Phytohabitans rumicis: one gene and its partner. The protein of the gene in region 1 interacts with the protein of each later gene in a pairwise test. Links are inferred from orthologs where the notes say so. Each region holds a gene or a part of one and is shown on either strand. Other genes may lie near its edges.

Evidence for each region. Proteins that work in one complex are often made in the same cells at the same time.
Region 2: the proteins of ung (region 1) and ndk interact in binary tests that used the Escherichia coli proteins (3 or more experiments, as listed by UniProt). The link is inferred for Phytohabitans rumicis from one-to-one orthologs.

The regions. Positions count from the first base shown.
Region 1 is NZ_BLPG01000001.1:3,616,908-3,622,471, reverse strand. What follows is about bases 2,566-5,564. They hold ung (uracil-DNA glycosylase), read left to right. Parts: upstream 2,566-3,712; coding sequence 3,713-4,417; downstream 4,418-5,564. Other genes in these bases: rimI (ribosomal protein S18-alanine N-acetyltransferase), read left to right, coding at 5,499-5,564; tsaB (tRNA (adenosine(37)-N6)-threonylcarbamoyltransferase complex dimerization subunit type 1 TsaB), read left to right, coding at 4,837-5,502; tsaE (tRNA (adenosine(37)-N6)-threonylcarbamoyltransferase complex ATPase subunit type 1 TsaE), read left to right, coding at 3,273-3,740; Prum_RS15860 (alpha/beta fold hydrolase), read left to right, coding at 2,566-3,273. Also shown: Prum_RS15870 (glycosyltransferase family 2 protein), read right to left, coding at 1-948; alr (alanine racemase), read left to right, coding at 989-2,140; more of Prum_RS15860, read left to right, coding at 2,137-2,565. UniProt on the Escherichia coli protein: Excises uracil residues from the DNA which can arise as a result of misincorporation of dUMP residues by DNA polymerase or due to deamination of cytosine.
Region 2 is NZ_BLPG01000001.1:5,849,583-5,857,484, forward strand. Bases 2,946-5,718 are described here. They hold ndk (nucleoside-diphosphate kinase), read left to right. Parts: upstream 2,946-4,011; coding sequence 4,012-4,425; downstream 4,426-5,718. Other genes in these bases: Prum_RS26630 (VOC family protein), read right to left, coding at 2,946-3,907; ileS (isoleucine--tRNA ligase), read left to right, coding at 4,661-5,718. In the rest of the region: Prum_RS26615 (valine--tRNA ligase), read left to right, coding at 1-1,009; Prum_RS26625 (DUF4233 domain-containing protein), read left to right, coding at 2,330-2,689; more of Prum_RS26630, read right to left, coding at 2,639-2,945; more of ileS, read left to right, coding at 5,719-7,771; Prum_RS26645 (cryptochrome/photolyase family protein), read right to left, coding at 7,768-7,902. UniProt on the Escherichia coli protein: Major role in the synthesis of nucleoside triphosphates other than ATP. The ATP gamma phosphate is transferred to the NDP beta phosphate via a ping-pong mechanism, using a phosphorylated active-site intermediate.

The DNA.
Region 1 (5,564 bases):
AGGGCGGCGGGCGCTCGCGGGCTGCACCGGGGACATTTCGGTCTCTTTGGCGAGGTAGTGCGGGCGCCGTTTGGTCTCGTAGTAGAGCCGGCCGATGTACTCGCCGATGATGCCGAGGATCATCATCTGGATGCCGCCCAGCCCGATCACGCTTACGATGATCGTGGTGTAACCGGGCATGTCGATGCCCCGCGCGAACGCGCTGATCACGACCCACGTCATGTACGTGACGGCCAGCAGCGTGAGCGCCAGCCCGCCGTAGATCGCCAACCGCAGCGGCCGGTTGTTGAACGACAGCAGCCCGTCCAGCGCGTAGTTGAAGAGCTTGCCGATCGTCCACTTGCTGCGGCCGCCCTGCCGGGCCTCGTTGGTGTACGCGAACACCACCGTGTTGAAGCCGATCCACGAGTACAGGCCCTTGGAGAAGCGGTTGTACTCGGGCAGCGAGAGCACCGCGTCGACGGCCCGCCGGGACAGCAGCCGGAAGTCGCCGGCCCCGTCGACCAACTGCACGTCGACCAGCTTGTTGACCATGCGGTAGAAGGTGCGCGAGGCGAGCGTGCGGAAGAACTGGTCGCCACGCCGGTCGCGGCAGGCGATGACCTGGTCGTACCCCTGCTCGAAGAGCTCCAGCATCCGGGGCAGCAGGTGCGGCGGGTGCTGCAGGTCGGCATCCATGATCACGACCGCGTCGCCGCTGGCCCGCTCCAGGCCGGCCAGCATCGCCGCCTCCTTGCCGAAGTTGCGGCTCAGCGACGTGTACCGGACCGAGCTGTCCCGAGCGGCGAGCCCGCGCAGCGCCACCAGCGTGCCGTCGTCGCTCCCGTCATCGACGAACACGATTTCGATCTCGGCCCCCAGCGAGGCGGTGGCCGCCGTCACAGCAGCGTGGAGCCGCTCAACGGAAGCCTCCTCGTTGAAGCAGGGCACGACGACCGACAGGCGCATGCCCAGATGTTACGTGTCATCGATCAGTAGTCTGAAGGGCATGTTGCAAGCCGAGGTCCGTGTCGATCTTGACGCGATCCGCCACAACGTGGCGCGGTTGCGCGCCGGCACCAGCGCCGAGCTGATGGCCGTGGTCAAGGGCGACGGGTACGGACACGGCATGTTGCCGGTGGCTCGAGCGGCTCTCGACTCGGGCGCGAGCTGGCTCGGCGTCTGCACGCTCGACGAGGCGCTGACGCTGCGGCGCGCCGGCATCACCGCACCGGTGCTCGCGTGGCTACTGGTCCCCGGCCTGCCGCTGCACGAAGGCGTCGCGGCCGGGGTCGACCTCGGCACCGGCAGCCTGCTCCAGCTGCGCGAGATGGTCGAGGCGGCGCACCTCGCGGGCCGGCCCGCCCGCGTACACCTGAAGATCGACACCGGGCTCGCGCGCGGCGGCGCGACACCGGCCGACTGGCCGGCGCTGGTCGAGGCCGCCGCGAAGGCCGAGGCCGACGGCTCGGTCGAGGTGGTCGGGGTGTTCAGCCATTTCGTGTACGCGGACGCGCCCGGCCACGAAACCATCGATCAGCAGCTGGACGTCTTCCACGAGGGTCTGGCGACCGCCGAGCGCCTCGGGGTGACCCCGCGCCTGCGACACATCGCCAACTCGGCGGCCACGCTCACCCGGCCCGACGCCCACCTCGACCTGGTCCGCCCGGGGATCGCGGTCTACGGGCTGACACCGTTGTCGCGGAGCGACACAGATCGGCTCAGCCCGGGGGAGCGCTTCGGGCTGCGGCCGGCCATGACCGCCCGCGCCCGGGTCATGCTCACCAAGCGGGTGCCGGCCGGCCAGGGCGTCTCGTACGGCCACACGTACCACACCGAGCGGGAGACGACGCTCGCCGTCGTGCCGCTCGGGTACGCCGACGGGGTCCCGCGGCACGCCTCCAGCAGCGGCCCGATCGAGCTGGGCGGCAAGGTACGCCGGATCGCCGGCCGGGTCTGCATGGACCAGGTGGTGCTGGACTGCGGCGACGACCCGGTCGCGGCCGGCGACGTGGCCACCCTCTTCGGCACCGGCGAGCACGGCGGGCCGACCGCCGACGACTGGGCCGAGGCGGTCGGCACGATCAACTACGAGATCGTCACCCGCTTCGGCAGCACCCGCGTGCCACGCGTCTACACCGGCGCCGGAGCTCCCGCATGAGCCGCCTCGGCGCGCTGGCCAGCCAGTCGATGCGCAAGCGCGCCGGCCTGCTCGGCGCGGTGGTCGGCGTCGCCGCGGTCGGGGTCGCGGCGGGCGTCGTGGCCGAGCGCGCGCTGGTCCGCCGCTCGAAGCGCGGCACCACCGACCGGTACGCGGATGAAGACTTCGGCCAGCAGGCGTACGACGAGTCGACCACGGTCACCACCGCGGACGGCACCGACCTGTACGTCGAGATCGTCGAGCCGGCCGACGGCGTCGAGTTGGACGCCCAGTTCGCGGCCAGCGTGACCGGCGCGGGTTCCTCGCTCGAACCGACCCTGGTCTTCGTGCACGGCTTCTGCCTGGACATGGGCACGTTCCACTTCCAGCGCAAGGAGCTGACCCGCCGCGGGGACTACCGGATGGTCTTCTACGACCAGCCGGGCCACGGCCGTTCCGGCAAGCTGGAGACCGGCGAGTACGAGCTGCCCGCGCTCGCCGAGGCGCTGCACGCGGTGATCGACGAGACGGTGCCGGACGGCCCGCTGATCCTGATCGGGCACTCGATGGGCGGCATGGCCGTCATGGCGTTCGCCGAGCGGTACCCGGAGCTCTTCGGCGACCGGGTGGTGGCCACGGTGCTGATGGCCACGTCGGGTGGCCGGCTGGAGGAGACCAAGTTCGGCCTGCCCGCCCTCATCGCCCGCGCCGGTACGCCGTTGCTGCCGCTGGTCAACAGCGCGACCCGGCTCAGCGGCGGGGTGATCGACCGAGCCCGCCAGGCGTCGTCCGACCTGGCCTGGCTGCTCACCCGGCGGTACGGCTTCGGCAACCCCCGGCCCAGCCCGGCATTGGTGTCCTATGTGGAGGACATGAACTCCCGCACGTCGGCCGAGACCGTCGCGCGGTACCTGCGTACGCTCTACACGCACGCGCGCTATCCGGCGCTCAAGGCGCTGCGAAACACGCCCACGCTCGTCATCGTCGGAGACAAGGACATGATCACGCCGGTGACCCACTCGGAGGAGATCGTCCGGCACCTGCCGGAGGCCGAGTTCGTCAAGGTGCCCGACAGCGGGCACGTCGTGATGCTCGAACACGCCGACGAGGTCAACGCCGCCCTCGTCGAGTTCTTGGAGAAGCTGACCGCGTGATCTCGCTACCCACCGTTGAAGACACAGAGGGCTTTGGCCGCCGGCTCGGCGGCGTGCTCCGCGCCGGAGATCTGGTCGTGCTGACCGGCCCGCTGGGCGCGGGCAAGACCGCGCTGGTGCGCGGCATCGGCGCCGGCCTGGGGGTACGCGGCGACGTCACCTCGCCCACCTTCGTCATCGCCCGGGTGCACCGACCCGACCCCGCGAAGGGTGGCCGTGTTGCGCTCGTCCACGCGGACGCCTACCGGCTAGGCTCGGCGGTCGACCCGCGTGCGGAGATCGACGACCTCGACCTGGACGCCTCGGTGGACGACTCGGTCACCGTGGTCGAGTGGGGCGAGGGCATGGTCGAGCAGCTGTCCGACGCGTACCTGGGGGTGCGCATCGACCGCCGCGACGACGATTCCCGCATGATCGAACTCGTGCCCAGCGGTGGTGACTGGGCGGCTCGCCTGGAGGGCCTGTGACGCTCGACCTGCTGGACCTGTTGCCGACCGATTGGCGTACGGCCGTCGAGCCGCACCTCGACCCGGCCCGCACGGCCGAGCTGGGCACCTTCGTCGCGGGCGAGTACGCGGCGCAGACCGTCTTCCCGCCCCAGGACGACCTGTTCTCCGCTTACCGGCTGTGCGCGCCCGAGCAGTGCCGCGTGCTGATCCTCGGCCAGGACCCGTACCACCGCGCGGGCCAGGCGCACGGACTGAGCTTCAGCGTCCGGCCCGGCGTGTCGGCGCCACCATCGCTGCGCAACGTCTTCAAGGAGCTGGCCGCCGACCTGGACGTACCGGTGCAACGCTCGGGGGACCTGTCCGGCTGGGCGGCGCAGGGCGTACTGCTGCTCAACGCCGTGCTGACCGTCCGCGAGGGCAAGCCCGGCTCGCACGCCAACCGCGGCTGGGAAGACTTCACCGACGCCACCATCCGCGCCCTCAACGCCCGCCCGGGCCGCGTGGTTTACCTGCTGTGGGGCGGGTACGCCCGCAAGAAGAGCGCCCTCATCACCAACCCCGACCACGTGGTCCTGGAAGCCGGCCACCCCAGCCCGATGAACCCGCGCGGTTTCCTCGGCAGCCGCCCCTTCAGCGCCACCAACAAGGCCCTGGCCGACGCCGGCCTCCTCACCATCGACTGGGCCGCGCTCTAGGAGTTGCAGCGGCCCCCTGCCGCCCCCGTCGCCCCTCGCCCCGCGCCCGTCGCCCTCGCCCGTCGCCCTCGCCCCGTCGATCAAGGGCAAACGGTTGTGCTTTGATCTCCAAACCACAGCCATATGCCCTTGATCGACGGGAGATCCCTTGATCGACGAGGTGAGGTGGTTTGGGCGTAGCTCGTGGGGAACGACCTTGGTATCTTGCGGCCCCCAGAGGGGCGCTGGGATACCAAGGTCCACGCAGGGCACCTGCTCGCTCGCCGATCAAGGGAATCCGCGTCGATCAAGGTCAAACGGTCGTGGATTGGAGATCAAAGCACGACCGTTTGTCCTTGATCGACGGGGCTAGGGCGACGGGCGGGGGCGAGGAGCGGGGCGTGGGAGCGGCGGCCAAGGGGCCGGATAGGGTGCATATCGTGCTCGTACTGGTGGTGGACTCGTCGACGCCCGCGGTGACGGCGGCGCTGGCGGAGGTCTCCGACGACGGCTTCGCGCTGCGCGCCCGGCGGCGAATCGTTGACGCAAAGGCGCACGGTGAGCTGCTCGCCCCGGCCGTCGATGCCGTGCTCGGTGAGGCCGGCGTGCGGTCGCGGGATCTCTCGGCGATCGTGGCGGGCGTCGGGCCGGGGCCGTTCACGGGGCTGCGGGTCGGCCTGGTCACGGCGGCCAGCATGGGTCAGGCGCTGGATGTCCCGACGTACGGCGTCTGCTCGCTCGACGCTGTCGGCCAGGTTGAGGGGCGGGTGCTGGTGGCCACCGACGCGCGGCGCCGCGAGATCTACTGGGCCGCGTACGACGGCGGCACGCCGTTGACCGAGCCGGCGGTTGACCTGCCGGCGGTGGTCGCCGAGCGGGTGGCCGCGCTGGGGGTGACCGCCGCGGTCGGCGAGGGCGCCCACCGGTACGCGGACGTCCTGGGCCTGCCCGTGCGCGACGAACCCCGGTATCCGCTGGCCGACGCGCTCGTGGCGCTGGCCGCCGAGCGTGTCCTGGCGAAGGCGCCGACCGAGCGCCTCACTCCGCTGTACCTGCGCCGGCCCGACGCGGTGGCGCAGGCCGCCCGCAAGCCTGTCCTGCGATGAAGGTAGAGCGTTTTCGCTGGTGGGACGTTGCCGAGGTGCTGGGCATCGAGGCGGACCTCTTC
Region 2 (7,902 bases), 2.2 Mb from region 1 along the record:
CGACCCGCTGGACTGGATCGAGCGCTACGGCGCCGACGCCACCCGCTTCACGCTGACCCGCGGCGCCAACCCGGGCGGCGACGTCCCGGTCAGCGAGGACTGGTGCCAGGGCTCGCGCAACTTCTGCAACAAGCTGTGGAACGCGACCCGCTTCGCCCTGCTCAACGGCGCCCACGTGCGCGGCGAGCTGCCCGCCGAGCTCACCCCGGTCGACCGGTGGATCCTGTCCCGCCTGCAGCACGTGATCGGCGAGGTGGACGGGCTGTTCGAGTCGTTCGAGCTGGCCAAGGTGTGCGATGTGCTCTATCACTTCGCGTGGGACGACGTCTGCGACTGGTACGTCGAGCTGGCCAAGCCGGTGCTCGCGGCGGGTGGCCCGGCGGCCGCCAACACCCAGCGGGTGCTCGGCCACGTGCTCGACCAGCTGCTGCGGCTGCTGCACCCGGTCATCCCGTTCGTCACCGAGGAGCTGTGGACGGCACTGACCGCGGGCGAGACCGTCGTGACCGCGAGTTGGCCCGTGGGCGTACCCGAGCTGGTGGATGATGCCGCGGAGGCCGAGCTGGCGACGCTGCGGCGAGTGGTCACGGAGATCCGCCGGTTCCGGTCCGACCAGGGCCTGCGTCCCGCGCAGCGGGTCGAGGCGCGGCTGGACGGGCTGGCCGCGGCGGGCGTCGCGGCGCACGAGCCGCTGATCCGGTCGCTGGTCCGGCTCGACGACGCGGGGGCGGGCTTCGCGGCGACCGCGCAGCTCGCGGTGACCGCGGCCGTCACGGTCGCGCTCGACACGCGCGGCGCGATCGACGTGGCCGCCGAGCGCGCGCGCCTGGAGAAGGACCGGGCCGCGGCGCTCAAGGAAGCCGAGCAGTGCCGGGCGAAGCTGGACAATCCGGCCTTCGTCGGCAAGGCGCCCGAGCCGGTGGTCAGCAAGATCAAAGAACGGCTGTCCGCCGCCGAGGCCGATCTCGCGCGGATCGCGACGGCGCTTGAGGCGTTGCCGGCAGCATGAGTACGGAATTCGCCGCCGTCGACGCGGAGCTGATGAGCCGCGGGTACACCCGGATGGTCTTCGACCTGGACCGGATCGCGCAGCTGCTGGACCTGCTGGGCAGCCCGCAGCGGGCGTACCCGTCGATCCACCTGACCGGGACGAACGGCAAGACGTCCACGGCCCGGATGATCGACTCGCTGCTGCGGGCGCATGGGCTGCACACGGGCCGATACACCAGCCCGCACCTGGAGACGGTGCGGGAGCGGATCACCCTCGACGGCGAGCCGGTGAGCGAGCGGCGCTTCGTGGCGACGTATCGGGAGGTGGCGCCGCTCGCCGCGTTCGTCGACGAGCGGTCGGACGAGCCGCTGACGTACTTCGACATGACGACGGCGCTGGCGTTCGCGACGTTCGCGGACGCGCCGGTGGACGTGGCGATCGTCGAGGTGGGCCTGGGCGGCGCCGAAGACTCCACCAACGTGATCAACGCCGGCGTCGCGGTGATCACGCCGATCGGGCTGGACCACACCGAGTGGCTCGGCGACACGATCGAGGACATCGCGCTGGCGAAGGCCGGCATCATCCACAAGGGCGCCACGGTGATCACCGCCGCCCAGGATGACGAGGCGGCCCGGCCGATCCTGGAGCGGGTCGCCGAGGTCGGGGCGACGATCGCGCGGGAGGGCAGCGAGTTCGGCGTGTTGAGCCGGGCGGTCGCGGTCGGCGGCCAGGTGCTGAGCATCCAGGGCCTCGGCGGGGTGTACGAGGAGGTGTTCCTCCCGCTGCACGGCGCGCACCAGGCGCAGAACGCGGCCCTGGCGCTGGCGGCGGTCGAAGCGTTCCTGGGCGCCGGCACGGCCCGCCAGCTCGACCCCGAGGTGGTCCGCGAGGGGTTCACGGGCACCAGCTCGCCGGGCCGGCTGGAGCGGGTGCGCACGGCGCCGACGATCCTGCTCGACGGCGCGCACAACCCGCACGGCATGGCCGCCACGGTCACCGCGTTGCAGGAGGAGTTCGCGTTCAGCCGGCTGGTGGCCGTCCTGGCGGTGCTCGCCGACAAGGACGCGGCCGGGCTGCTGGAGCTGCTCGAACCCGTCGTCGACGCGGTGGTCGTCACCCGCAACACGTCCCCCCGGGCGATGTCGGTGGAGCGGCTCGCCGCGGTCGCCGAGGAGATCTTCGGCGAGGCGCGGGTCGAGGTGGCCGCCAACATGCCCGACGCGATCGAGCAGGCGGTGGCGCTCGCCGAGACGGACGTCAACGGCGAGCTGTCCGGGTGGGCGTCTTGATCACCGGTTCGGTGGCGACGGTCGCCGACGCGCGGCGGTTGCTGGTTCGATGAACTCGGGCCTCCGCAATCCGCCGGCCGCCGTACGCGGGCTGGGCGCGGGCGCGCTGATCCTGGAGACGATCGTGCTGCTGCTGGGCATCCAGCCGCTGCGGATGCTCGACGGCGACCTGAACAGCGCGGCCATCGGCGTGATCGTCGCCGCGATTGTCGCGTGCGTGGTGCTGGCCGGGCTGCTGCGCCACAACTGGGCCTGGTACGCCGTCGGCGTACTCCAGGGGCTGTTGTTGCTGTCCGGCTTCCTGCACTGGGCGCTGGCCGTGTTGGGCCTGATCTTCGGCCTGGTGTGGCTGTACGTCCTACACGTCCGCCGGACCATCCTCGGCAGCTCGGGTGCGCCACTGAGTTAGGGCGATGCCGTGGCCGTCCGGGTCCTTGAACGCGGCCGCCCACAGCTCCAGCTTCGCGCCCTTGTTGACCGGGCGCGGCGCGTACGTGAAGCGCACGCCCTTGGCCTTGAGCTCGTCGTGCATGGCGGTGACGTCGCCGACCTCGAGGTTGAGGTGCACGGTGCGCGGGCCGGCCGGGGAGACGTCGGAGATCTGCCGCAGCACCAGCCTGGTGTCGCCGGACGCGAGCACCGCGTTGCCGTCGCCCCCGTCGATCTCGTAGAAGCCGAGCATGTCGCGGTAGAACGCGACCGACCGGGCGAGGTCGGTGACGAGGACGGTGACGCCGACCCCGTGGATCGAGCCGCCCGGCCCCGGGCGGGCGCTGGGGTACGCCGTGATCAGGTCGTCGAGGCCGTCGTCGGTGTCCTCCGGGGCGGGTGCCTCGGGCTCCTCCTCTTCCTTCGACGGCGGCTCGGCCACCGCGGTGGTGGCCCCGTTGCCGCCGTTTTGGCCGGATCGGGCGCGCCGGGGCAGCGGCACGCCGCGCGGGTCGCCGGACGGCTCGACCACCGTCCCCTCCAGCACGATCGGCCCGCCGGGAGTCTGGTGCACCACGACGGGCTCGTCACGGATGCCGCCGCCCAGGTCGTCGGTGAGGTCGGCGGTGATCGGCTCGCCGCTGTCCGGCCCCGGGAACGGCGGGTCCGGCGCGCGGCGCGCCCATGGCGGCTCATCCTCCTCGAAGAGGATGTCGTCGTCCGGGTAGTCGCGCGGCCCGCCCATCCCGGCGGCGGCCTCGGCGTGCGTGAGCGCGTCGTCCCAGAGGATCCGGACGTGCCGCAGGTCGTCGACCGCCACCATGATCGGCAGGGTCACGCCGGGCAGGGGCCACTTCGCGACCGGTACCCGGGAGTCGCGCACCTTGATCGAGGCGGCCGGCAGCCCGGGCGCGTCGATGACGATCTGGAGCTCGCACCGGCCGTACGTGGAGGAGGCGGGCGGCTCGGTCGCGCTCATCACGTGCGCCGTGCCGGCCACCCAGGCGCGGGCGCCCCCGCGGATCGTGTTGACCAGGACCAGGCTGATGGCCAGGACCAGCACCGCCACGCCGACCGCCACGATCGCCCAACTCTGCATGCCGGCCCCGAACAGCATGACGAACGCGGCGAACGTGGCCAGCACCGCGGCGACGAGCTTGCGGACTGGCGCTATAGGGCGGCGACGACCGTCAGCCACTATGGACCTCCCAGGGTTACCCGCCAGGCTAGGCCGGCCCGGCCACCCATGGGAAGACCGATAGGCTGGTGCCGTACGCCCGCACCCCGTACAGGAGGAACACCGTGTCCACGGAGCGCACGCTCGTCCTGATCAAGCCGGACGCCGTCCGGCGCGGCCTGGTCGGCGAGATCATCGGCCGGTTCGAGCGCAAGGGCCTGGCCATCGACGCGCTCGTGCTGCGCGGCATGGACGCCGCCCTGGCCGACGAGCACTACGCCGAGCACGTGGACAAGGCGTTCTACCCGCCGCTGAAGGAGTTCATGACGGGCGGCCCGCTGGTCGCGGCGGTGCTCTCCGGCGACCAGGCCATCGACGTGGTGCGCGCGCTGGTGGGTGCGACCGACGGTCGCAAGGCCGCCGCCGGGACGATCCGCGGCGATCTCTCCCTGTCGAACCGGGAAAACCTCGTACACGCGTCCGACTCGCCCGACAGCGTCAAGCGCGAGATCACCCTCTGGTTCCCCGACCTGGGGTAAGGCCGGGCGTTTATTGACGGGCCGGTTCAGGACCGGTCGGGTAGGCTTGACGGTCGTAAGGCGTTGACCCGGCTATCACCGGCGAGCCTCCGGAAGAACGGGTCGGATAGACCTCAGTAGAACCGGACGGGTCCGGCCCGTCACAGCCGGCCAACGAGCGGGCGGCCCCTCACCGGGGACGCCAAGCGGGGTGGTACCGCGGGCCGATCGGCTCGTCCTCGCAGACACACGAACAGTGAGCTGCGAGGAGTACACGGTGTATCCGAAGACCGACCCCACGGCCGGCGTACCGGCGAGCCCCGACCTGCCCGCGGTCGAGCGCGGGGTGCTGGAGCACTGGGCGGCCGACAAGACGTTCCAGGCATCGGTGGACGCCCGCTCCGCCTCGAACGAATACGTCTTCTACGACGGGCCACCCTTCGCCAACGGGCTGCCGCACTACGGTCACCTCTTCACCGGGTACGTCAAGGACGTCGTGCCGCGCTACCAGACGATGCGCGGTCGCCGGGTGGATCGGCGCTTCGGCTGGGACTGTCACGGCCTGCCCGCCGAGGTGGAGGCGGAGAAGCAGCTCGGCATCTCCACCAAGGCCGAGATCCTCGACCTCGGCATCGCCCGGTTCAACGACGTGTGCCGCACGTCGGTGCTGACGTACACCCAGGACTGGGAGCGCTACGTCACCCGGCAGGCGCGGTGGGTCGACTTCGCCAACGACTACAAGACGCTCGACCTGGACTACATGGAAAGCGTCATGTGGGCCTTCAAGACCCTGCACGACAAGGGCCTGGTCTACGAGGGCTTCAAGGTGCTGGCGTACTGCTGGCGGTGCGAGACGCCACTGTCCAATACGGAAACCCGAATGGACGACGTCTACCGCGACCGGCAGGATCCGTCGCTCACCGTCTGGTTCACTTTGGACACCGGCGAGAAGCTCGCCGTCTGGACGACCACGCCGTGGACACTGCCGTCCAATCTCGCGCTCGCCGTCGGCCCCGACATCGAGTACGCGGTGCTCGCCGACCCGGCCGGGCAGCGTTACCTGGTCGGCGCGGCGCGGCTTTCGGCGTACCAGAAGGAGTTGGCGGACCTCAAGCAGGTGGGCGTGGTGCGCGGGGCCGACCTGGTCGGACGCAGCTACACGCCGCTGTTCGACTTCCTGGCCGACACGCCCAACGCGTTCCAGGTGCTCGGCGCCGACTTCGTGTCCACTGAGGACGGCACTGGAGTCGTGCATCTGGCGCCCGCCTTCGGCGAAGACGACCAGAACGCCTGCAACGCGGCCGGCATCCCGACCGTGGTGACCGTCGACGAGCACACCCGGTTCACCTCGCTCGTGCCGCCGTACCAGGGGGAGCAGGTCTTCGACGTCAACAAGCCGGTCATCCGCGAGCTGCGCGACCGGGGCGTGGTGCTGCGGCAGGAGACGTACACCCACTCGTACCCGCACTGCTGGCGCTGCGACACGCCGCTGGTCTACAAGGCGGTGTCGTCGTGGTTCGTGGCGGTGACCCAGTTCCGCGACCGGATGGTCGAGCTGAACCAGCAGATCAACTGGACGCCGGCGCACGTGAAGGACGGGTCCTTCGGCAAGTGGCTGGCGAACGCCCGGGACTGGTCGATCAGCCGAAACCGCTTCTGGGGCTCGCCGATCCCGGTGTGGAAGTCGGACGACCCGGCGTACCCGCGGCTGGACGTGTACGGGTCCCTTGCCGAGTTGGAGCGTGACTTCAGTGTCAAGGTGACCGACCTGCACCGGCCCGGCATCGACGATCTGGTACGCCCCAACCCGGACGACCCGACCGGCAGGTCGACGATGCGCCGGGTGCCGGAGGTGCTGGACTGCTGGTTCGAGTCGGGGTCGATGCCGTTCGCCCAGGTGCACTATCCATTTGAGAACCGCGACTGGTTCGAGCACCACTACCCGGGCGATTTCATCGTGGAGTACATCGGACAGACGCGGGGCTGGTTCTACACCATGCACGTGCTGGCCACGGCGCTCTTCGACCGGCCGGCGTTCCGCAACTGCCTCAGCCACGGCATCCTGCTCGGCGAGGACGGCCGGAAGATGTCCAAGAGCCTGCGCAACTACCCGGACGTCTACCACGTCTTCAACTCGCACGGCTCGGACGCCATGCGGTGGATGCTGATGTCGTCTCCGGTGCTGCGCGGCGGTGACATGCCGGTCACCGAGGGCCTGATCCGGGACGCCGTACGGCAGGTGCTGCTTCCACTGTGGAATGTGTGGTACTTCTTCACGCTGTACGCCAACGCGTCGGGCTACGAGGCACGGCGGCGGACGAGCAGCGAGCATCTGCTGGACCGGTACGTCCTGGCCAAGACCGGCGAGCTGGTGTCCACCGTGCAGTCCCAGATGGACGCGTACGACATCAGCGGGGCCTGCGCCTCCGTGCGGTCCTATCTGGACGCGCTGACCAACTGGTACGTCCGGCGGTCGCGGGACCGGTTCTGGACCGGCGACGCGGACGCGTTCGACACGCTCTACACGGTGCTGGAGACGCTGTCGCGGGTGGTCGCTCCGCTCGCTCCGCTCACCGCGGAGGAGATCTGGCGCGGGCTGACCGGCGAGCGGTCGGTGCACCTGACCGACTGGCCGTCGGCCGGCGAGTTCCCCGCCGACCACGACCTCGTCGCCGCGATGGACGCCGTACGCGACGTGTGCTCGGCGGCGCTGTCCCTGCGCAAGGCGCGTGGGCTGCGGGTACGGCTGCCGCTGCCGGCGCTGACCGTGGCGAGCCCGCGGGCGGAGGCGCTGCGGCCGTTCGCCGACCTGGTCGCCGACGAGGTGAACGTCAAGTCGGTGGTCTTCACCGAGGAGGTGTCGACGTACTGCGAGCAGGTGCTGACCGTGGTGCCGCGCGCGCTCGGGCCGCGGGTCGGCGGCGCCGTCCAGCAGGTGATCAAGGCGGTCAAGGCGGGCGACTGGCAGCTCGTGGACGGCCAGCCGGTCGCGGCGGGGGTCACCCTCCAGCAGGGGGAGTACGAGCTGAAGATGGTGGCTGCGGACGTCGAGCACTCGGCGCCGCTGAGCGAGGGTGTCGTCGTGCTCGACACGTCGGTGACCCCCGAGCTGGCGGCGGAGGGCCTGGCGCGCGACGTGATCCGGGTGGTGCAGCAGGCCCGGCGCGACGCCCAGTTCGACGTGTCGGACCGGGTGGCTGTCACGCTCGCCGCGTCCCCGGAGGTGGTGGCGGCCGTCGAGGCGCACCGGGACTTCGTCTCCCGCGAGGTGCTGGCGACGTCGCTGGCGTTCGGCCCGGTCGAGGTCGGCTTCGCCGGTGAGGTCGGCGACGGCGGGCAGGTCACCGTGGCGGTGACGCGCGCCTAACGGGGGATGCCGACGGGGATGGACCACTCCTGGGCGTCGACCAGGTGGCGGGTCAGCCAGTCGACCAGGTCTCTGCGGCGCCAGGGTTGGGCCAGGACGGTGTCGCGGTCGGCGTACGGGAGCCAGGCATG